Regions from separate parts of the Faecalibacterium sp. i25-0019-C1 genome, predicted to be linked through region 2. Evidence: predicted binding sites of a transcription regulator. Region 2 holds the regulator's gene; the other holds the start of a gene.
The links. The regulator HrcA, encoded in region 2, represses chaperone genes, less so after heat shock. The targets are predictions, from matches to a motif close to TGTTAGCACTCNNNNNNNNNGAGTGCTAACA.
Positions count from the first base shown of each region.

Region 1: ACGHUK_RS04725 (Hsp20/alpha crystallin family protein) is a predicted target of HrcA. The motif match lies at 4,849-4,879, and genes of this name have one in related genera.

Region 1 is NZ_AP031428.1:939,620-951,459, reverse strand. It holds gene ACGHUK_RS04760 (ATP-binding cassette domain-containing protein) at 1-147, shown strand, start outside; gene ACGHUK_RS04755 (YoaK family protein) at 216-1,016, opposite strand; gene ACGHUK_RS04750 (RNA methyltransferase) at 1,217-2,044, shown strand; tRNA gene ACGHUK_RS04745 (tRNA-Ala) at 2,235-2,310, shown strand; gene ACGHUK_RS04740 (hypothetical protein) at 2,499-3,317, opposite strand; gene ACGHUK_RS04735 (hypothetical protein) at 3,262-3,786, opposite strand; gene ACGHUK_RS04730 (NAD(P)H-hydrate epimerase) at 3,850-4,134, shown strand; gene ACGHUK_RS04725 (Hsp20/alpha crystallin family protein) at 4,251-4,715, opposite strand; gene ACGHUK_RS04720 (DUF1003 domain-containing protein) at 5,025-5,615, opposite strand; gene ACGHUK_RS04715 (MmcQ/YjbR family DNA-binding protein) at 5,667-5,804, opposite strand; partial or broken gene ACGHUK_RS04710 (radical SAM protein) at 5,961-6,852, opposite strand; gene ACGHUK_RS04705 (GNAT family N-acetyltransferase) at 6,932-7,402, opposite strand; gene ACGHUK_RS04700 (amino acid adenylation domain-containing protein) at 7,402-8,877, opposite strand; gene ACGHUK_RS04695 (alpha/beta hydrolase) at 8,898-9,572, opposite strand; partial or broken gene ACGHUK_RS04690 (DUF5131 family protein) at 9,962-10,033, shown strand; gene ACGHUK_RS04685 (transposon-transfer assisting family protein) at 10,168-10,371, opposite strand; gene ACGHUK_RS04680 (YodL domain-containing protein) at 10,361-10,876, opposite strand; gene ACGHUK_RS04675 (LPD16 domain-containing protein) at 10,885-11,772, opposite strand; gene ACGHUK_RS04670 (DNA topoisomerase) at 11,772-11,840, opposite strand, start outside.
Region 2 is NZ_AP031428.1:218,494-230,333, reverse strand. It holds gene ACGHUK_RS01125 (MBOAT family protein) at 1-426, shown strand, start outside; gene ACGHUK_RS01120 (DHHW family protein) at 439-1,611, shown strand; gene ACGHUK_RS01115 (hypothetical protein) at 1,871-2,194, shown strand; gene ACGHUK_RS01110 (hypothetical protein) at 2,507-2,839, shown strand; gene ACGHUK_RS01105 (hypothetical protein) at 2,933-3,262, shown strand; gene dnaJ (molecular chaperone DnaJ) at 3,351-4,529, opposite strand; gene dnaK (molecular chaperone DnaK) at 4,688-6,517, opposite strand; gene ACGHUK_RS01090 (nucleotide exchange factor GrpE) at 6,619-7,248, opposite strand; gene hrcA (heat-inducible transcriptional repressor HrcA) at 7,245-8,318, opposite strand; gene ACGHUK_RS01080 (stage V sporulation T C-terminal domain-containing protein) at 8,506-9,048, opposite strand; gene ACGHUK_RS01075 (aminoacetone oxidase family FAD-binding enzyme) at 9,276-10,577, shown strand; gene ACGHUK_RS01070 (NAD(P)/FAD-dependent oxidoreductase) at 10,756-11,840, shown strand, end outside.

The DNA of each region.
Region 1 (11,840 bases), 720 kb from region 2:
GGAACCACCAGCGTCACCGCTGTGCTGCCGCCCAAGGCTGCACTGGTCCTGATCGTTCTGGCTACCCTGCTCACGATCCTTGGCGGTCTGATTCCCGCCCGCAGCGCAGCCAAGTGCAACCCCGTCACCGCCCTGCGTTCTGAGTAATTTCCTTTCTCGACAAGCAAAAGGAGTCGCTGCATCACGCAGCGGCTCCTTTTTTGATGTCCGGTGATTTATCTCAATTTCTCGTGTAATCCCTCATGCAGTTCCTCGCGCTCTTCCTTCAGTTCCTGCTTGAGAGTCCGGTCGATTTCCCGTGTCTCCTGCCGGATCTCAGCCAGATCCTTTTCGATCGCAGGGTTTTCTTCGATTTCTTCCCGAATGAACATGAGCGCAAAGCTTACCAGCAGCAGCCCGCAGGAGATCCAGATGGTCTTTCCTGCCAGCCGCGCTGCTCCCATGCTTCCAATACCGGCACCCACCGCGAACAACAGAATGATGCCAAAATAACGCATCATCCGATCCTTAACTTTCGGTTCATGGGTCTTGCTCCAGATGCAGAATGCTTCCACACCGCTGCGCAGGTCACCAATGCACATGGTGCTGGCAAATGCATAGCCGTTCACCTTGCGGAACGCCTGCACCTGCATTGCGCAGGAGAAGGAAACGATGGCGTTTGCCAGCAGATTCTGCTCCTGCGGTAAAAGACCTACAATGAACAGCAGAAGCACTTCGCCCAGCACCACCAGCTGCCGCCAGTGAAGCCGCTGCATGTCGCAGAAGCGCTCCCGCATCTTTTCTGCCACCAGTACGCCCAGCGCAAAAGCACACAGAGGAACCAGATAGTGCAGCACCCGATCCCACTGACCATCCATGATGTTGGAACTCAGCAGCACGATGTTGCCGGTCTGTGCATTTGCAAACACCTTACCGCGGAACAGATACGTATAGGCATCCTGCAGCCCGCCCGAAAGCGAAAGGAACACCGCCGTCAGGAAGGACTCTGACATCTGCCCATGATGTTTTGTTTTCATATTACCTTTTCCCCTCTTTTCGTACCCTATTATTATAATATATTTTTACAGCTTGGTCCATATCAGTTTTACATATCCGGCATGTGTATCCCGGCGCTCTGCCAGCGCCGAAAATACGGCCCGTGCCCGGCCCGCACTTTGCATTCCCTCACAGGTTGTGTTAGAATAAGAAAAAAGCTTTTCCAAAGGAGAACTTCCTTATGCCGAATATTGTCGAGATCACAGACCTTTCCGCACCGGAGCTGGATGTCTATGCCCGCCTGACGCAGGCGCAGCTGCGCAATCGTCTGGAACCGGAAAAAGGCATCTTTATTGCCGAAAGCCCCAAGGTGATCGCCCGCGCGCTGGATGCCGGATACACACCGCTCTCCCTGCTCATGGAGCGTAAACAGATCACCGGCCCGGCTGCCGATATCCTGACCCGTTGCGGGGATGCCCCGGTGTACACAGCCGACCGCGAGACCCTTGCCAGCCTGACCGGCTTCGAGCTGACCCGCGGCGTGCTGTGCGCCTTCCGCCGCCCGCTGCCGCGCAGCGTGGAAGAGGTCTGCCGCAATGCCCGCCGGGTGGCCGTTCTGGAGGGCATTGTGGACTCCACCAATGTGGGAGCGATCTTCCGCAGCGCCGCTGCACTGAACATGGATGCCGTGCTCGTTACTCCTTCCTGCTGCGACCCGCTGTGCCGCCGTGCCGTGCGTGTGAGCATGGGCACCGTGTTTCAGGTGCCCTGGGCGCAGATCGGCACCTGCCCTGCCGACTGGCCGGAAAACGGCATTGCTCAGCTGCACAGTCTTGGCTTCAAGACTGCTGCCATGGCTCTGAGCGACCGCTCCGTAAGCATTGACGACAGCGCTCTTTCCGCCGAGCCGAAGCTCGCCATCGTGCTGGGCACAGAGGGTGACGGCCTTGCCCACAGCACCATTGCCGCCTGTGACTACACCGTAAAAATCCCTATGTCCCACGGCGTGGATTCCCTGAACGTTGCCGCTGCCAGCGCTGTTGCTTTCTGGCAGCTAGGCAACCGCTGAGCGATGCTTTTTGGCCCTGCCCAAAATACTTGACAAATTTCCCGAACAGAGTTACACTTACAGGGTCATCACATGGGCCTATAGCTCAGTTGGGAGTGCAAGCGTATCGCTTTTGTGCCCCACGGAGTTGTGGGCATTCAAATGGGGAGTATGTCGGTTGGTCGCCCAACCGAGTCACGCCCCTAAATATGGGCCTATAGCTCAGCTGGGAGAGCGTTCGGTTCGCATCCGAGAGGTCAAGGGTTCGAATCCCTCTAGGTCCACCAATTTGCCGCATCGTTTTGTACGATGCGGCGTTTTTTATGCCTAAAAAACTTTGGCAGACCGTGCCGGGCTCCGAACCCTGAAGTCGGATGCGAACCGGGTGGGGTCATCCATGTACTTTTTGAAAATCCATCGGTTTCACGCTTCTTTCTTTGCATTTTGCAGAGTTCTGCGGGCAAGTGCATCGCTTTTATGCTCCCTTCTCGGAAATTCCTTCAAAAATTTCCGCACCATCGTAGGTTGACACAGCCTTGAGCTGTTCCACTTGGTTGAAGCTGGCGTTCAGGGTGATCGAGATTTCGTAGTCTTTTCGGACACGAATCTCCGCAATGAACTGCTGCAAGATAGCGCGGCGTTCATCGTGGTTGGCGGTGTCGTACACATCCGCCCATGTAAACAGCTCGTTGCAGATGTAGTTGCTGCGCTTTGCCGTTTTGGTGGCTTCTTCGTATTCTTCCTGCGCCTGAACAAGCTGCTTTTCCAGAGTTTCCAAAGCCTCTCTTGCCTCGGCTGCCAGTGTACCCAGCAGTTCTTTGTCCAAGGCACTTACGCCCCGGATGACCAGAATGGTTTCGGCTTTCAGGTCGTCCAGTTCTTTCTGCTTGCTTTCCAAGTCTTTCTGGATTTTCTTGACCTTCTTCTGGATGCGGGCGGCATCGTTGGTCTTGACCGATTCCAGCAGCTTCTTCCGGGAAACTTCCCGGAACTGTGCGAAGATCTGCCGGACAACTTCTTCTACAATGGAATCCAGCTTGGAAACACCGTAGCCAGACTGCCCATCGCAGTCACCCGGATGCCGGATCTTATAAAAGCAGCTATACCGGGGCCGGACTTCTTTCACCGTATACTCTTTTGCCCAGTTATCCTTATCCGGGGCAAAGGCATCTGCCAGACCGCCCCAGCCCACATACTGGGAAAGCACCTGCTGTTCCTCGGCAGTAGCACCACGGTGTTCATCTTCCAGCTTGAACAGGGTGCGGATGGCTTCGATGTTCCGGGCATATGTCATTGCTATTGTTGTCCCAATAGGAATCCACCAGCTTGCCCGTCAAATCGGAAATCTGCTGGCTGAGCCTTTCATGGTAAACGCCGTACTCTCTGGCAAGCATTTCCGACACAGGCTGCACCAAATCGGGGCCGAGCTGCCATACCTCCGGGTCGCGAGAATTGCGGCGCACCCCGGTGTCGCTCACATCGAAAACATAGTGCAGGCACGGTACGCTGCTGGACTGGTCTAACAGGGCGATTCCTTTAGAACCTCTGCGCACATAGCGGTTCATGCGGTTATTCCAAATGTCGAAGCTGGCGCAGGCGGTGGCATCAGGCCGCTGGGCGTAGATCATCAACTGGTCTGCAAAACTGTACTTGTACAGCCGGGATGCAGTGGTCAGGTAGTCCGTCCAGTTTTCCCAATATCGGGTCAGTTCCTTTGCCGTTTGCTGGGCGAGGTTAAGGTATTCTTGCGTTTTGTTTGGCATTTTGGCCTCCTTTCAGCTCTGTGGTAAACAAAAAAGCGAGCGGCCTTTTCAGGTCACTCGCTTATGGAATCTATGGTAGTTTATGGCGCACTTCGGCCTTCCGGTCTTGCTGCCTGCGGGCTGATACGCCGTCTGCATAAGAGCGACACCTTTGTGCTGGCTGTAGACCTGCCCAGCGGCATCAACACGGATACCGGGGAGGTTGCCGAGGGTGTTGCCCATGCAGATTTGACCGTAACCTTCGACAGTTATAAGCCTTTGCATATGGCAGAAGCTTCTGCGCCGCTGTGCGGAAAAATCATCTGTGCTGACATTGGCATCCGGGATGAATGGCACCCGGAGTTTTGACGAAGGCTTGCCGCTGCGGAAAAATACCGGGAAACAAAAAATGCCCCCGGAGGGCTTGTTGCGGCTCTCCGGGGGCATCTTATGTGCGTTGTGCCTTGGCGCACACGACCGGCGTTTTACTCGATTGCAATCAGATTCGGGTTCTCAGGCAAAGCCTTCGTCTGCTGAGGAGCAGGCAACTCGACGTGCAGGACGCCATCCTCGAACTTTGCGTGGATGTCTTCCTTCTTCACATCGCCCACGTAGAAACTGCGTGCGCAGGTGCCGGAGAAGGATTCGTGCCGCAGATAGCGGCCCTTCTTATCCTTTTCGTCATTACTGTGGCTGCGCACTGCCTGAATGGTCAGGTAGCCGTCGTTCAGATCCATCTGAACGTCTTCCTTCTTGCAGCCCGGCAGGTCAACAGCTACTTCATAACCGTTGTCCGTCTGTTTGACATCGGTCTTCATCATGTTTGCACCACGCTTACCAAAGGTATCACGAGCCTCACGGTTCATCATACGTTCCAGTGCAGCGTCATTCCAGAACGGATCGAAGAAATCATCGAACAGGTTTTCATGGAAAACAGTCGGCATAAGCATAAATCATTCCTCCAATCCCGGCGTTCGGGTCGGGGCAAAAAATCTGAAGCGTCCACTCGGAAGAGCTTTCCGGGGAGTCTTGCGGCTCTCCTTTTTCCCTTCCTCCTGAGCACGCCACTGTTATAGCACTGCATTTTAGCACTGTCAATAGTAGAGTGCTAATATTCACAAAAAAATAATACTTTTGCAACAATATCTTGTATCTGTCTTTCCCCATTACCACAATGAGACAAAAATCAACACCGGGAGATGGAATCGCACACCGTTTTCTTTCCGGCTTATCCCATTTTGGCGCAAAAAAGCTAGGATTCAGTTGTTTTCCTGCTGCTTTGTATGATTTTTGCCATCGTTTTGCAGCCGCTTTTCCAGTGCGGACTGCTTGGCAAGAATGGCGTTTACTTTATCGTACAGGTCCTCGATCATGATCTCGGTCTTCAGGTTGACTTTATAGTCATTTTCCGCTCTGCGGCGGTCTTTTTCCTCCTGACGGTTCTGGCTCATCATGATCAACGGTGCCTGAATTGCCGCCACACAGGACAGTACCAGATTCAGCAGAATAAACGGATACGGGTCAAACGCTTTGGCAGCCAGCACCGTGTTGACCACCATCCAAAGAATCAGAACACCGGTAAAGGAAAAGATAAACGCCCAGCTTCCGGCAAATTTTGCAATGGAATCTGCTGCACGCTGCCCCAGCGTATACTTTTCTTTTTCGCTTTCAGGACTGACGGAGATCTTACTGTCTGCCAGCAGATTCAGCACTTCCTCATCGGTCATGTCGTGCCGGATGTCCTTGAGCACTTCTTTTAATAGTTTTCTGTTTTCCTTCATAACGGTCACTCCTCTCTCATGGATGTTCTTGGGTGGTAAACGGGAATTTATCAGTATCTCTTTTTGCATGTTTTGGGTATCGTTGCTTCATAACTCATATCAAGCAACATTTTGATTTTGTCATCTGATACGCTGCACATCCAGTGCAACAGTAATCCAGCTATCCTTGCTCATATGATACGCCGGGAAGAAGCCGGGTTCCTCTCGTAGTGTGCCAATCAGAATTGGGTCACATTTGAAATCGACCACTTCCAGCATTTCTTCGCCCTACAGCCCCAGCTTGTTCTTTGGTACATCCATAATCAGAGCAAACCACTTCCGATTATTACAATGCCGGAACACCTCATAATTCGGATATTTGAGCCACGGATAATCTGTCTCGGCGTTATATGTCTGATTCTAATTCTGCGCGTTTCATAACCTCACCTCTACAACTTCTAGCTTTCTGCATGTTACTATATAGTTTTGATTACCTGTTCTTCTGCATTTTGGCCGAGGGATAATCTCTTCGTTGAAAAAATAATTGACCACGATAGGCGGATCGTTGAACGGGCGTTTGATGGAATCATCATCCCGGACATACAGTAGCCCTTCCTCTTGGCAAAACTGCCGCATCTGCGCATCCAGCATTGACCAGTAGCTGCGTTCTTTTTTATTGTAAATGGTATCGTACAGCGGCAGCAGGTCTGGATGTTTTTCCGTTATATAGTCAAAAATCGTTTTCTTATAACCGCCCCGCAAGTTTAGGTTTTCCAGCCAGACCAAATTACATTGATTCTTCGCCCGGTGGATGATGGAGGGCAGGTCGGTGAGGCCGGGGAAAATCGGCGAGATAAAGCAGGTGGTGCGCACACCAGCATCATGGAATGCTTTCATAGCGGCCAGCCGCCGCTCAATGCTCACTGCATTGTCCATATCAGCGCGAAAATCTTCGTCCAGTGTGTTTGATTGACCAGGATACCCGCGCATTGGGGAATGTTTTAATGAGGTCAAGGTCACGCAGCACCAGGTCAGACTTGGTAGCAATACTGAGGCTACACTCGCTGCCCTGCATCTGCTCCAAAATGGCGCGGGTGCGGCAGGCGGTTTCCTCCAGCGGCTGATATGGGTCGGTCACGTAACAGAGAAACAGTTCTTTCCCTGCATACCGCTCCGGGTGTTTGATTTCCGGCCAAAATTTAACGTCTATGAACTCTCTCCAGGGCTCCGGGTGATTGGTAAAACGCTTCATAAAAGATGCGTAGCAATATTTGCAGCCGTGGCCACAGCCCACATAAGGATTGACCGAATAATCACTCACAGGCAAATTGGATTTTGTGAGGACTCTTTTTACTTCAACGTTTCAGATGATTGGCTCCATTGTATGTATGCTCCTTTGATTTTGCTTATTTTTCACGGGACAGTTTCATCATATCCTTCATATCGGCAAAACCGATTGTTTGATACAGCGGCCTGCCTTTGTTTGAGGTTTCAAGATAAATTTTTGAAATATGCCGCTGACGAGCCTGCTCTACAAGCCACCTGACGATTCTGTTCCCTATGCCGTGTCCGCGAAACTGCGGCCGGGTATAAATGTTCATCAGGTAGGCACATTTCCCGTTTAGATTGTCCGGTGAGGGCATCTCATGATAGAGGCATATCCCGCCGCAGCCGACGATTTCCTCCCCTACGTAGGCAAAGCAGGCAATATGTCCGCCCTGCGGCAGTTCTGTTTGATAGTAGCGGCGATTTTCCGATTCCAGCTCTGTTACAGACCGCTCCGAGGGGATGGAGAATACCTCATGCAAGACTTCCATTCGCCATTGCATCAATACATTCAGGTCCTGGATCGTGGCCTGCCGGATCTGAATCTCCATTATAATGCCCCCGCTTTCATTACCACCGGCAGTTTCGACACATCCGGCTTACCGTTGACATTCAAAGGAATCTGCTTCATCTTCACAAAGAACTCTGGGATCATAAAGGAAGTCAAATTTTCAGACAGTTCTTTTTTTACTTCCGAGACTTTCAGCTTATTGTCGGAAGGCACCACATAGGCGGTCATATAGGACAGTCCATCCTCGTCTGTAAAAGCCCGGACAATAGCCTGCTGCACATCCTTGCACCGATAGAGCCGGGACTCCACCTCGGCAAGTTCCACCCGCTTGCCGTAAATCATGATCTGGTCGTCCTTGCGGTGCAGGAATGCAATGTTGCCATCCGGCAGGATATAGCCCAAATCGCCGCTGCGGTACATGGTGCTGCCGTCCGGCTGCCGCTCAAAAGCTCTGTTTTCCTCGGCATGGTCGCCAATGTAGCCCAGAGATACACCGCCGCCATAAATGCAAATCTCACCCGTCTGCCCTTTGGCAACCGCGTTGCCAGACTGATCCAGAATCCTGATCTGCGCACCCAGTACAGGATGACCGATGGGATAGGTACCGTCCTCCAACACAGTTCCACTATTGCAACGGTAATAGGAGGCGCAGACCGTTGTCTCGGAGGGGCCGTAGGTGTTGTAAACCTCTGCTTTGTCCAGCAGGTGATCCACATAAACGCCCCGCAACACATCGCCGCCGCTGATAAGCAGCCGCAGAGAGGACGGAATGACAGACAGGTGGTTCATTTCTGCCAGCAGATACGGAAAGCCGCTGATCATAGTCACATGGTGGCGTTCCACAAAAGCCATCAACGCATGGATGTCGGCCTTGTCCTCGTCAGAGGGGATGGCCAGAGCGGCGCCATTCAGCAGGCTGGTGAACACTTCCTCCACAAAGATGTCAAAGGAACAGACGGAATATTGCAGCATGACATCGCCGGGGCCGGGGTGGAACTCATTCGCAAAGGCGCGCACATAGTGGCAGACATTGCGGTTGGTAACACAGACGCCTTTGGGCCGCCCGGTCGTGCCGGAGGTATACAGCACATAGGCGGGGCGTTCCGGGTCCTCCACGGCGTTGCGCTTCCAGGAGGGCGTCTCCACGCCGCAGATCTCACAATCTGTATAGCGGATGGGGAAACTGTTCAGTTTGGGCGCAAAGGCGTGTTCCGTCAGCACAAAATCCACCTGTGCCTCGGTCATCATGTCATGGATGCGCCCGGTGGGAAAATCCGGCTCGGCTGGGACGTATCGGCCGCCGCATTTGAGTACCGCCAGAATCGAGGCAATCATCTCGGTTCGGTGACGCATGACGATGCCGATGCTGTGTACTTCCTGCGGAAAGCTGCACGTGATCATATCCACCATGTTGGACAGCTCTCCAAAAGTCATGGTGCGGTCGTTTTCAATGATAGCCGGGGCATTTTCATGTTCTTTAACTACCTTCTGAAAAAGCGAATAGATCGTATCCATCGTTTTATCTCCTTGTCGGTTTATCTATTTAATATCCAGTGAATGCCAGCCGCTGTGCGCTTGTTGCACGCCTGATAGTGGCTGCCACTGTTCAGTACGAAGGTGGTTTCGATGCCTTTCCCGTGGCACAGTGTTTCTATCTTCTGCGTATTCTGCTGCACAACGTTCAAAATCGGATTATCGGTGGAGCTCTCCTTGTCTCCGAGAGAAAAATACAGACAGTCAGGTTTGCGCTTCATCTCATGGGAGCACACATATTCCATGATGCCCTCAAACCAGAAGGAACCTGACATACTCGCTGCGCGGGCAAACACATCCGTTTGGTAGAGAGCGTAGAGGGCGAACAGCCCGGCCAGCGAGTAACCGGCGAGGCCCCGCCAGGCGGGCGCACCGGGAAGGAGCGCTTCCGCTTCCGGCATAATTTCATCCAGAAGCAGTTTCAGGTAATCATCCGCACCCCCGGTGCAGGGCGTATCGTGTTTAGAGATCGGCCCCATATACCACGGTGTCATGTCATGATCCCATTTCAGCTTACTGACCGCCACCAGACTGAAATCTGGGCAGCCGAGCGCCATCAGGTTTTTATACACACTGTTAACGGCATTGGAAAAGGTGTTGAGATAGATAACTGGGCTGCCCGGCTTTGCGCTTGGGTATATGTCCACTCTTTTTTGTTCTATGGTTAAAGAAGTCACCTTGTTGCCTCCTCTCTTGACGATTCATTGTATAAATATTGTACGGTATCCGAAAACGAAAGCAAGTACGCAGAAAGTTCGTACATAGTATCAAACTACTGACCAAGGCTATAAACAGGAGGAAGTAGCCGTTGGCGATGTTGTCTGTCTATATGTTACGGCCCCGGTTTCCGCTGTTCTATATCGGTGCGAAGCTACAGAAGTCAATATTCCTTACCATTATGATGATGGCAACGTACATATGAACCATGTGATGAGATTGAAAAAGCTGGATCAGTACAACCCGTCTTTTCTCCCGTTTGAGAAGCTGAAAGCCTATGGGATTGGTGCGGTACGTGGGCCACGAAGAATGCCTCACAGTCTGATTTGCGAACTGGAAAGGAATCGGTATGAGCAGTGATATTTGGAATCCCTGGCATGGCTGCCGCAAATACAGTGAGGACTGTGACCACTGCTATATGTACTATCTGGACAATGAACGGGGCAAATCAGGCGGGGAAATTTATAAAGTCAAGACAAATTCCGATTTGTCGAGTTCAGTATATCACACCAAATGCAAAAAGAGAATATGTACGCCGCCCGCAGGCGGCAAAGATCAGTCCAGTGGAAATTCCAGTTCGGCAAACTCCGCATCGGTCAGCAGTTTCAGCTTTTCGATAACGCCCTCCGACAGTTCCCGCAGGGCAGTTTCATCGGGCATCAGGTAGCACTGCATGAGCCGCAACTCGTGGATAAGCCCCAGCCGGGTGCCGGTGTTGTAGAGCATCATCAGGGTCAATTCCTCGTGGTCAAAGTTCATGTTCATCCCTCGCTTTCCGGCAGACGGTAGGATTGCACTCCGGGGCATCGCACTTTTCCTTGAGATTCATCAGTACCGAATGGCGTTCCGGCTGCTTGTCCAGAAACCCCGGCAGTTCCTTGAAGCCGATGCTGTCCACATAATGCACAGATATCTCGCCATTGCGTTTGAGTGCAATCACATCGCTGACCGACAGGCTGTGCCCCTCAAAATCCTGCGGACGGGAGAGGTTGAACATCTGAAACAGTTCTTCCAGAACCTCGTTGTCCGGCACATCCTGCCACATGGCGGGCAGATCAGCATAGTAGGTGACCTCGTAATGCTCCGGGTCGGGCGTTTTGCCTCGACGATTCAACTCCCGCATGGAAGCAAATCTTTCATCGAAGATTTTTTCGTCATGCCTCAGCTGCATCACCATATAAACATCGCACCCTGCGTTCAGAAACTTCTGCGGGATGTCCGTCATGGGTTCACCGTCAAAATTCTGGTTCCATTTTTGCTGCATCGTCCACCTCACAGTTCAGGCGCAGAACGTGCAGACGATTTTGGCGCAGACGTATCACTTGCCAGTTCTGCCAGCTTTTCCAGTGTGGAAGGGCGATGGTCTGCACTCAGTTCCTCGGCTTCCGCAACTTTGTCCATGACGGCATCGTAGTCCTGCAACAGCCGCCGCCCCTTTTCCATGTGGTGCGCTTCCAGAATCTGCTCACGGGCTTCCTGAATGGTCAGTTCCGGGGCATCCAACTGCCCGCCGTCCATCACGGAATAATCGCTGTGGTAGAGGGTGTAGTCCCATCCATCCTCACAGGACTGGATGGCAAGGTAGCCTTTTCCGCCCAGTTCCCACGCCGCCTGCTCGTCCTGTGTCTGAATCTCCGGGTAGAAGTCTGCATGGTTTCGTTCCATGACTTCGGCAAACTGGCAGATGTGGAACACATTGCCCAAACCGCCCATGTCAAAGTGGTAATCATCCAGATGTTCCACCCGTGCCGTAAAACTGCGCCCATCCGGGTAATCCACCTGAATCACGCCGCCATCTGGAATGCGATAGAGGTCATCATAGTGGCTGTTGATGAGACGAATATCCCTCGGCAGCGTTTCCGGCTCCCAGATGCGCCGTCTGCCGATGCCCGCCTGCGGGATGTTTTCGAGGATCTTTACGCTTTCCTGTTGGATGGCCTTGCGGTCATCGTCCGAAAGTTCAAACAGATACCAGTTCCGGGCGGCAGAAATGGCGTTCCTGCCATCGGGCGGCAGGTTCTTTTCCGAGATCTGCCCGCTTTCCAGCGGCTCACCAGTTACCTTGTTGTAGGTGGCAAAGCCGACTCCTGCGCCATTTTCCCGGAGGTGGAGATAGCGTTCATCGTTGATAAGGTAAACCGCTTCTTTTTTCTGCTCCATCAGCAACCACCTTCAAATTCAAGAGAAAACTTGCTGCGGCCATCAGCTTCACAGGACAGCAGCACGGT
Region 2 (11,840 bases):
TGGCACGGCGCGAACTGGAACTTTATCTGCTGGGGCCTGTACTACTTTGTGCTGCTGGCTGTAGAAAAGCTGTTCCTGCTGCCCCACCTGCAAAAGGGCAGAGTGTGGCCCCACATCTACACCCTGTTCCTCGTTGTGGTGGGCTGGGCCATGTTCGTGGGCAACGACACGGGCGTAAGCTTCGGTCTGCTGTTCCACAAGCTGTTCGTTCCTTCCGGCGGTGTTTCGCCGCTGTACTTCCTGCGCAACTACGGTGTGCTGCTGGTGGTCAGCATCCTCTGCTGCACCCCGCTCATTGAAAAGATTTGGAACCTGCTCAAAAAGAATGCCGTCACCCGCTGTGCCGCCATTCTGGCGCTGCTGGTGGTCTCCACCGCCTATGTGGTGGGCAGCACCAACAGCCCGTTCCTCTATTTCAACTTTTAAGGAGGCGTGAAGATGGACAAGCATTCCAAAAAATCTTCCTCGCTCCTGCACTACCCGGTGCTGGTGGTGTTCAGCCTGTTCTTTATTGGTCTGTTCGCACTGGACCTTATTACACCGGACCGCGCCTACAGCGAGATGGAAAACACCACCCTTTCCCAGCGCCCGGCGCTGACCCAGCTTTCCGCCAAGGGGCTGAACAGCTACTTTACCGCCTACACAAAGTACGTGAAGGATCAGGTGTTCGGCCGCGATGAGTGGATCAGCCTGCAGAGCGTGGTGGAGACCACCCTGCTGCAGAAGGAGCAGAACGGCGGCATCCTGCTGGGCAAAGAGCACATGATGTTCCCCCGCACCTTCAGCCTGCTGGACAGCGAGAACCGCACCCTGCCCAAGAACACCGCCGCTGTGGAAGCACTGTGCCAGCGCCACCCGGGTAAGGTGGATGTACTGCTGGCCCCGGCAGCATCGGTGATTTACCCGGAAAACGTGCCTGCAAACGCGCCGTTGCTGGACGAGGATGCCTATCTCGACCAGCTTTCCGCTGCCGTACAGGCCGCCGGAGGACGCTTTGTGGATGTGCGGCAGACCCTTGCCGAACACAAGGACGAATATATCTACTACCGCACCGACCATCACTGGACGAGCCTTGGCGCATACTACGCCTACCAGCAGCTGTGCGGTGCGCTGGGCCTGACCCCCTTCGACCCCGCCGCGCACACGGCTCTGACCGCCGAAAATTTCTACGGCACCCACTACTCCAAGGCCCGCACATGGAATGCCGTGCCGGATACTATCACCTACTACGACCTGCCGAACAGCCTGACCATCTATAATGTCACCGCTGCAGGCCAGCCCGCAGACGGCCAGACCACCGGCCTGTACGACACGGACAAGCTGAACGTGTACGATAAGTACGCCATGTTCCTGCATGGCAACAACGGCCTGAGCCGCATTGAGGGCGACGGTACCGGGCGCATTCTGGTGATCAAGGACAGCTACGCCAACTGCTTTGCACCGTATCTGACGGCAAACTACGCCCAGATCGATGTGGTGGACTTCCGCAACTACAACTACGGTCTGGATCAGCTGATCGCGGATAACGATTATGACCAGATCCTTGTGCTCTACAGTTTTGACAGCTTCAAGAGCGACCCGTACCTCTACCGTGCCGGTGTGGCCGGGTAAACATGGCAGCGCCTTTTCCGCAAAGGAAAGGGCGCTGTTGTTTTATGTCAAATTATTGCAGTCTTTTTTCACAAATTTTTCTAGTTCTTTTCGGAAGTCTCTCCAGTTTTTGCGCACTCTGCCCATTCACCCCTTGCAAAAAATCAACGGGTGTTGTACAATGGCGATATAGAGCAGTTGCTCTTCATCGATGGTTCGATCTGGTGTGAACAGTGCATAGAATGTGCTGATACGATCTTTGATTCAAAGGAGTGTTATTATGGAAAACAAGATCATGATGCCTGCTTCCTACAACGTTCTTTCCTGCGAAGAGATGACCTACACCGAGGGCGGTGCTACCTTTACGGAAGCTCTGCTGAACTGGATTCCGCCCATTGGCTGGTACATGGGTGTTACCGCCATGCGCAACTACCGCAAGAGCCACCCCAACGACTGGCTGGATACCGGTCTGGATGCTCTGAGCCGCGATATGGATTCCAGTGCGCAGAACATGCTGCGTGATCTGGGACGCATCGTCTGGGTCACCGCGACCAGCGCTACCGGCGTTGGTTTTCTGGTCAATGCTGCCATCGTCCTGCTCTGACCCTGCTCATAAGATCCGTCCGGAGAGACCAAAGACCCCTTTACCCGCGGCCTTTTCCGCCAGAGAGGGCCGCGGGCTTTTCATCAAGCAGAAATAAGAATCGGCTGCCTGAGCACTGTATACCGTCTGAACGGTCTTTTGCCTGCAGAGAACAGCACTGCTTTCCTTTTCCTGCAAGCAACTACTCGCGTCATGCGGCGGCGCGCCCTGCTTTATGAGAACGATCTCCAAGCGCATATCCCGGTTTATTTTGGGTTTTAAACAGTGCGATCTTGCACTGTCTGGATAGCTTTGATTCAAAGGAGTGTTATTATGGAAAACAAAATCATGATGCCTGCTTCCTACAACGTTCTGTCCTGCGAAGAAATGACCTACACCGAAGGCGGTGCTACCGTCGGTCAGGCTGTCGCTGCATGGCTGTGGCCCGGCTACGCTACGGTTATCGGCATCAACACCTGCCGTGAAGCACGCAAGAAGGATCACGACAACTGGGCATCCAACGTCTGGAGCGATATCAAAGCCGACTGCAAGGGCAATGTGACCAACACCTTCTACCATGCCGGCATGATCTTCTGGAATGCTGCATCGACCATCAGCAGCTTTGGCCTTTCTGCCGTTATGTCTCTGGGCATCATCTACTTCTAATTTTCAGGAGTACACCAAAGGGCTTTTTGCGGCGGCTCTTCAACGGAAGAGCCGCCGCTTTTTTTATCAAACCTAAAAAAGGAGTTTTGCTTTATGACGAACGCCATTACTTATCCTGCTGCATACAATGTTTTGTCCTGCGAAGAAATGACCTACACCGAGGGCGGCGTAGGTGTTGTGGAAGCCGCCATGGCATGGTTCCCGCTGTACGGCTGGTACAAGGCTGTTTCTGCCATCCACGATTACCGCAAGGCAAATATCAACTCCAACTGGGTGGAAAACGGCATGAACGCTCTGGTTGCCCATGCTGAAAAAAGCCCCACGAACACCATCCATGACATCGGCTGCAGCTTCTGGTTCATTGGTTCCTGCGCAACCATCATTGGCCTTGTGCCCAACGCCCTGTTGATCTTCGGCAACTAAGTCCCGGTCTCTGTTCTGAAAAAGCAAAAGCGGCGGCACCTCCCGTTTGGGAAGTGCCGCCGCTTTTTATGTTATGCGGTTTTCAGTCTCAGTTGTTGAACATGTCCTTCAGCTTTTTGAAGAAGCCCTTGCGCTTTTCGTAGTTTTCTTCTTTCAGGGTGCCCTCGAACTTCTTCAGGGCCTCCCGCTGGGTCTTGTTCAGCTTCTTGGGGATCTCCACCTCGCACTTGACGTACATATCACCGCGGCCGCGGCCATTCAGGTACTGGATGCCCTTGCCGCGCAGGCGGAAGGTGGTGCCGCTCTGGGTGCCCTCGGGCACGGTGTACTCCACCTTGCCGTCAATGGAGGGCACCTGCACGGTGTCGCCCAGCACAGCCTGACTGAAGGTGATGGGCACGGTGACCCACACATCGTAGCCGTCGCGCTGGAACACCTCGCTGGGGCGCACCGTGACCATGACGATCACATCACCGGCAGGACCGCCGTTTGCACCGGCATCGCCCATGCCGCGCAGTGCAAAGCTCTGGTCGTCGTCGATGCCCATGGGGATGGACACCTCCAGCGTCTTTTTAGCAGCCACCTTGCCGCTGCCATGGCAGACCTTGCAGGGATTCTTGACCAGCTTGCCCTTGCCGCCACAGCGGGAGCAGGGCTGCTGGGTCTGCATCACGCCAAAGGGGGTGCGCTGCTGACGGATCACGAAGCCGCGGCCGCCGCAGTCCGGGCAGGTCTCGGGGCTGGAACCGGCGGCACAGCCGCTGCCGTGGCACTCGGTGCACTCCTGCTGGCGGGTGATGGTGATGTTCTTCTTGCAGCCGTGCACGGCCTCGTCAAAGCTCAGGGTGATGCGCACGCGGATATCCTGACCCTTGCGCGGTGCGTTGGGGTTCGCCTGACGGGACGAACCGCCAAAGCCGCCGAAGCCGCCGCCAAAGATATCGCCGAAAATGTCACCCAGATCCACGCCGTCGCCGCCAAAACCGCCAAAGCCGCCCGCACCGGGGCCGCCGCCGTTCTGTGCTGCATAGGCAGGGTCAACACCTGCAAAGCCGTACTGGTCGTACAGCTGGCGCTTCTTCGGGTCCGAAAGCACCTCGTTTGCTTCGTTTACTTCCTTGAACTTTTCCTCGGCGTTCTTATCGCCGGGGTTATAGTCCGGGTGGTATTTCATTGCAAGCTTGCGGTATGCCTTTTTGATCTCGGCATCGGTCGCAGTCTTGGATACCCCCAGCACTTCGTAGTAATCACGCTTTTCCTGTGCCATATCCACTCACCTCTCCGGGAACGTTTGATCCGGGAAACGCCCCGGTTGGTTCCTCGCTCTATAACCAGCAAGAGCCGCTCCGGCAAAACCGGAGCGGCTTTTGCTATTCCACGCGTGCGTCCGCCGGTTTGGCCGGGCACACACTGCTGTGTTTTTTATCAGACTTCCTTGAAGTCGGCATCCACAACGCCGTCATCACCCGGCTTCTGCTGGTTGTTTGCACCTGCGTCGGGGCCGGGCTGTGCACCGGCAGCCTGCTGTGCGGCAGCGGCTGCCTGATACATCTTCTCGAACACCTGGCTCAGAGCTTCCTGCTTTGCCTTGATGTCGTCCACGTTGCCGGACTGAACAGCGGTCTTCAGGTCGGCCAGCTTGCTCTCGGCCTCGCTCTTCACGTCGGCGGGCAGCTTGTCGCCGTTCTCCTTCAGCATCTTCTCGGTCTGGAACACCATCTGGTCGGCACCGTTGCGGATATCGACCTCTTCACGCTTCTTCTTATCGTCGGCAGCAAACTGCTCAGCTTCCTTCACAGCCTTGTCGATGTCCTCCTTGGACATGTTGGTGGAAGCGGTAATGGTGATGTTCTGCTCCTTGCCGGTGCCCAGATCCTTTGCGCTGACCTTCACGATGCCGTTTGCATCGATATCGAAGGTAACTTCGATCTGAGGCACACCACGGGGAGCCGGAGCGATGCCGTCCAGATGGAAGACACCCAGGCTCTTGTTGTCGCGTGCGAACTCACGCTCGCCCTGCAGAACGTTGACCTCAACAGAGGGCTGGTTGTCTGCAGCGGTGGAGAACACCTGACTCTTGTGGGTGGGGATGGTGGTATTGCGGTCGATGATCTTGGTGCACACGCCGCCCAGAGTCTCAATGCCCAGGCTCAGCGGGGTGACATCCAGCAGCAGCAGGCCCTTGACATCGCCCTGCAGCACGCCGCCCTGAATGGCAGCACCCACGGCCACGCACTCATCGGGGTTGATGCCCTTGAAGGGCTCGCAGTTCAGTTCCTTCTTGACTGCATCGTAGACAGCGGGGATACGGGTGGAACCACCGACCATCAGGACCTTCTTCAGGTCAGAGGGACGCAGGCCTGCATCCTGCAGAGCCTTGCGGACGGGGCCCATGGTGCGATCCACCAGATCAGCGGTCAGCTCGTTGAACTTTGCGCGGGTCAGGGTCATATCCAAGTGCTTGGGGCCGGTAGCATCAGCAGTGATGAAGGGCAGGTTGATCTGGCTGCTCATTGCGCTGGACAGCTCGATCTTTGCCTTCTCGGCAGCTTCCTTCAAACGCTGCGCAGCCATCTTGTCCTTGCGCAGGTCGATGCCGTTCTCGGTCTGGAAGGCATCTGCCATCCAGTTGATGATGCGCTCATCGAAGTCATCGCCGCCCAGATGGGTATCACCGTTGGTGGCCAGAACCTCGGTAACGCCGTCGCCCATCTCGATGATGGACACATCGAAGGTGCCGCCGCCCAGATCGTAGACCATGATCTTCTGGTCTTCTTCCTTATCGATGCCATATGCCAGAGAAGCGGCAGTAGGCTCGTTGATGATACGCTTGACGTTCAGGCCTGCAATGGTGCCTGCGTCCTTGGTAGCCTGACGCTGGCTGTCGTTGAAGTAGGCAGGAACGGTAATGACAGCCTCGGTAACAGGCTCGCCCAGATAAGCCTCGGCATCAGCCTTCAGCTTCTGCAGGATCATAGCGCTGACCTGCTGGGGAGTGTACTCCTTGCCGTTCAGGGTCACCTTGTGGTCGGTGCCCATGAAGCGCTTGATGGAAGCAACGGTGTTCTCGGGGTTAGTGATGGCCTGACGCTTTGCCACCTGACCCACCAGACGGTCGCCGGTCTTGGTAAAGCCGACCACAGACGGGGTGGTGCGTGCACCCTCAGAGTTTGCGATAACAACGGGCTCGCCGCCCTCCATGACAGCCACGCAGCTGTTGGTAGTACCAAGGTCGATACCAATGATCTTACTCATAATGAAAACTCCTCTCGAAAGAACAAATCGTATTGTTTATGTGATGCTCAAATGTTTGTAAGCGGATGTTATATTCAAAACCCTTTCGGGTTTCTGCTTTGTTATTCGGCCACTACAACGGTCGCATGGCGGACGATCTTATCGCCCAGCTTGTAGCCCTTCTGGTAGACCGTGATGACGGTGCCGCTCTCCTGTCCGTCCGGGGCGGGGATCTGCTGCACTGCATTCATGAAGTTGGGGTCAAAGGGCTTGCCCAGCGCCTCGATCTCCTCCACATGGAGGGCATCCAGCGCCTTGGCGGCCTTGTCCAGCGTCATGGTCACGCCCTTTTTGTAGTTCTCGTCGGTGGTGGGGGCGTTGGCCGCCATCTCCAGCGTATCCAGAATGGGAATAATCTGGTTCACCGCAAAGGAAATGCCATCGTTGAACTTCTGGTCGGCTTCGCGGGTGGAGCGCTTGCGGTAGTTCTCGTACTCCGCTGCCATGCGCAGCAGCTGGTCTTTGGCCTGTGCAGCGTTGGCTTCGGCAGCATCCAGCTTTGCCTTGACGGCTTCCAGCTCACGGGCCTTCTTGTTGAACCAGCCGCCGTCCTTCTTCTTGTCATCCTTCGGGTCGGCAGCTTCAGCAGCAGGTTCCTGTTCGGGTGCTGCCTGCTGGGCCTTTTCCTCGGGAGCCGTTTCGGGCTGCTCCGCTTCCTGAGCCGGAGCCGTCTTTTTTGCTTCTTCGCTCATTCCAGATCCTCCTTATAGATCACAGTCCGCCGCGGTACGGCAGCCTGCGGGGTGTCTTTTCGTTTGCCGCTCATTCCTTCGCCAAGCTGATCTGCAAAGTAATGCAGCAGCGGCATCAGCTTCTGGAAGGGCATCCGGGTGGGGCCGATCAATGCAATGGAGCCCCACAGGCCTCCGCCCACCAGATACCGGTCGCTCACGATGCACAGGCCCGGGATCTGCGGTTCCAGATCCTCGCCCAGCAGCACGCTCTCACTGCGTTCTACCGGAGGTGCGATCAGGCCAGCGGCCTGCTCCTCGTCATTCAGCAGTGTGAGGATGTCGCCCACCTTGCCGTCCAGCTGGGGCCAGTCCAGCAGATACTGCTCGCCGCCCAGAAATACGTGGGGCTTGACGGAATCCTGCAGGATGGCCGCTGCCGCGCTGATGACAGGCACCAGCTCCGGGTCGATCTGGCTGCACAGCTCTGCCAGCAGCCGGGTGGAAAGATCCACCGGCGCTACAAAGGTAAGGTTGCGGTTGAGCAGTGCAGCAAGTGCTGCCGCATTCTCGCGGGAGAGGCCGGTGCGCACCCGTGCCACACGGGTACGAACGTAACCGGCCGTGGTAACGGCCAGCACAGCCGCTGCGCTGCGGCCCACCTGAACCACTTCATAGTGGGCGATGCACAGGTCTTCGGCGCACGGGGTGCTGATGGCGGCGGTGCAGCCGCTGATGGCGGCCAGCGCCTTGGCGGCACCTGCGGCCAGCTTTTCCGGCTCATGGTCGAGGCTTGCGAACACCGCATCCACACGGGCGCGGCTCACACGATCCAGCGGCTGATCGTCGGTCAGCAGATTATCAAGGTAGTAACGGTAGCCCTTGGCGCTGGGCACACGGCCCGCGCTGGTGTGGGGCTGCTCCAGCAGACCCAGCTTTGTCAGCGCCGCCATCTCATTGCGAAGCGTTGCGCTGGAAACTGCCATGTCAAAGTAGTTTGCCAGCACGCTGCTGCCAACGGGCTCGCCTTCGAGACCATACAGCGCCACGATCGCCTGCAAGACTCGCTGCTTGCGTGCATCCATCGTCATAGCGCCTGCCTCCTTTTTGCGTTCGCTTTGTTTGTTTAGCACTCCTTGTTCCTGAGTGCTAAGACCATTATAGCCAATTTTCCGGTGCTGTCAAGCCCCTTGGAAAAATGTTTTAAAAGATTCATAATTCTGTCATAAACGAAGAAAGCGCCCTCCTTATTATAAGGAAAGCGCTCCGGCATGTTCTTTACTCTTCCATCTGCCTTGCCAGAAATGCCGCCGCCACATTCACGGCCTTGAGCTGGGCGGCATCCGGCGTGGCCGTGCGGTCTTCGGTCAGCAGGGCCACCACGCCGGTCACATCGCCCGCCGCAATGATGGGTGCGGCGCACAGCACTGCTCGGGGCGAGCCTTCGCAGGGCAGGATGCACTTTTCGGCAATGCCCTCGCTCTGGTACAGCCTGCGGCCATCCATCAGCTTTTCCAGCGGCTGGCTGATGCTGCGGTCGGCCAGCTCCCGCCGGCCGGAGCCGCTCACCGTAAGGATGCGGTCACGGTCGGCCACCAGTGCAGTCAGCGCAAAGCTTTTGCTGAGCACCTCGGTATACTGGGCCGCTACTGCGTTCATCTCGCCAATGGGCGAATACTTTTTAAAGATCACCTCGCCGTCGCCCGTGGTGAAGATCTCCAGCGGGTCGCCGCGGCGGATGCGCTGGGTGCGGCGGATCTCCTTGGGGATCACCACCCGGCCCAGCTCGTCGATGCGGCGCACGATTCCTGTTGCTTTCATGTTTTTGCTCCTCCGTTTCCTTAAAAATGCCTGCAGCACTAGTATCTGTCAGGCCGGGCCATTTATACCTGCTGCCCCCGCGCAAAAAGACCTGCACGGAAAGCTGCCTCTTCGTTGCGTTTCCGGCAGGGTTCTGCTACAATGATACAAAAAGCCGTTTTCATAAGCACAGCACCCCGCTTATGAAGACAGATCCTAAAATTCTGCTGAGAAAGGCAGGTGTCCGGATGCCGAACATCCTCATTCTGGGCGGCGGTGCCGCCGGTCTTGCAGCCGCGCTTGCGGCGGCACAAAGTGCCCCCGCTGCACAGGTCATTGTGCTGGAGCGCAACCCGAAGCCGGGCAAAAAGCTGCTTGCCACCGGCAATGGCCGTTGCAATCTGGATAACACCGGCATTGCGCCGGAGCTGTATTTCACTGCCGACCCGGCAGCACTTCGTCCGCTGCTGGATGCCGTAAATACCGCCGACCCGCTGCGCTGGTTCCGTGCGCTGGGGCTTTACACCCGCACCGACGAGGCGGGCCGGGTGTATCCGTACTCCAATCAGGCGGCGGACGTGCTGGCCCTGCTGGAGCACCACCTTGCGCAGCACCATGTGCAGCTGCGCACAGGCTGCACCGTGCGCACCCTGAGCCAGAGCCGCAGCGGCTACGCCGTACAGTTCGAGACGGCAGAGGGCTCTGCCGAAACGCTGCGCGCCGATGCCGTCATCTGCGCCATGGGCGGCGAGGCAGGGCCGCAGTTCGGCACCGACGGCTTTGGCACCCGGTTCGCCGCCCAGTGCGGCGGCAGGGTGGAGCCGCTGTACCCCTGCCTGACCGCCCTGCAGTGCGCAAAGCCCCGCAAAGCGCTGGCTGGCATCCGTGCCAAGGCAGCAGCATCCCTGCTGGACGGTACCCATGTGCTTGCCTGCGAGAACGGCGAGGTACAGTTCACCGATTACGGCCTTTCCGGCATCTGCATCATGCAGCTGTCCGGCCTGCTGGCCCCGGGCCGCGGCCCCAAGGCTCCTGCTGTGGAGCTGGACCTCTTCCCGGCAGTGGACGAAACCGCACTTGCCAGCCTGTTTGCGGCCCACGCCGCCCAGACGGCAGGGGGCAGCGCCGCTGACTTCTGGCTGGGCCTGCTGAACCAGAAGCTGGGCCGTACTGTGTGGTCTGCCGCCGGGCTGCAGGACAGCGACGCGCCTGCCGTGCTCACCGCCGCACAGTGGCAGAAGCTGGCCCACACCGCCAAGCACTGGCGCTTTGAGGGGCTGACCCCCTGCAGCTGGAAGCAGGCCCAGACCACCGGCGGCGGGCTGGCCCTGCGGGAGGTGGATCAGCACTTCCAGTTCAAGGGCTGTCCGGGCCTTTACTTTGTGGGCGAAACGCTGGACTGCGCGGGCAGCTGCGGCGGTTTCAACCTGCACTGGGCGTTCGGCTCCGGCCTTGTGGCCGGGCGCAGCGCTGCAGGCCATGCTGCAGCAGGCCGTGCTCTGCCAAAAGCCTCCGCGCCCGCAAAGAGCAGGAAAAAGCCGCACAGGTAAAAATGAGCTTTAAATTTTCAACAAAAGCTTGACATCTTGTGCAGATCGCATTATCATAAAGACAATAAAGGTTTGTTCAGAGGATTGAGCAGAACAAGCAAGGGGAGAGTCGAAAGGCCCTTTTGTTTGTCCTGCTCTTTTTCTTTTATTCGGCAAACGGAGCGATCAGGAGGTTTTTATGCTGGATGTAGCAATTATCGGCTGCGGTGTCATTGGTGCGGCAGCCGCCTATGAGCTGTCCCATTACCCGCTGCAGACCGCCATTTTCGAGGCTGAAAATGACGTGGCAGACTGCACCACCAAGGCCAACAGTGCCATTCTGCACGCTGGCTACGACCCCGAACCGGGCACCCGGATGGCGCGGCTCAACGTGGAGGGGTCCGCACTGGCCAAGGAGATCTGCGCCCGGCTGGATGTGCCGTACCTGCAGTGCGGCAGTCTGGTGCTGGCCCTCAGCCCGGAAGAGCTGCCCCACCTGCAGAAACTGTATGAGAACGGCATCGCCAACGGCGTGCCGGGCATCCGGCTGCTTTCCGCAGAGGAAACGTTTGCCATGGAACCGAATCTGGCCCCCACTGTCGTTGGCGCGCTGTATGCGCCCAGCGCCGCCATCGTCAGCCCGTGGGAGTTTGCGCTGGCAATGGCAGAAGTGGCTGTGCGCAACGGCGTGGAGCTGCACCGCAGCTGCCCTGTGACCCGCATCGAAAAGACCGCCGGCGGCTGGGCGCTGACCACCCCCTCCGGAATTGTGGAAACGCGCTATATCATCAATGCGGCAGGCATCTCGGCGCAGGCCGTGCACGATATGGCCGCACCCCACAAATTTACCATCCAGCCCACCCGGGGCGAATACTACCTGCTGGATAAATCCGAGGGCAGCCGTGTGCACCACGTCATCTTCCAGTGCCCCAACGAAAACGGCAAGGGCGTTCTGGTGGCCCCCACCGTCCACGGCAACCTGATCGTCGGCCCGAACGCCGACCCCGTGGAAGGGGACGATACCGCCTGCACCGCCGCCGGGCTGGCCTTCGTCAGCGCCGCAGTGCGCCGCAGCGTGCCGAACATCCGCTTCAGCGAGTCCATCCGCAATTTTGCGGGTGTCCGTGCCAATGTGGACACGGGCGACTTCGTTATCGGCGAAGCAGAGGGCGCGCCCGGTTTCATTGATCTGGCGGGTATGAAATCGCCCGGCCTTTCCAGTGCACCGGCCGTTGCCAGAGAAGCCGTCAAAATTCTGGAAGCTCACGGCGATCTGCCCGCCCC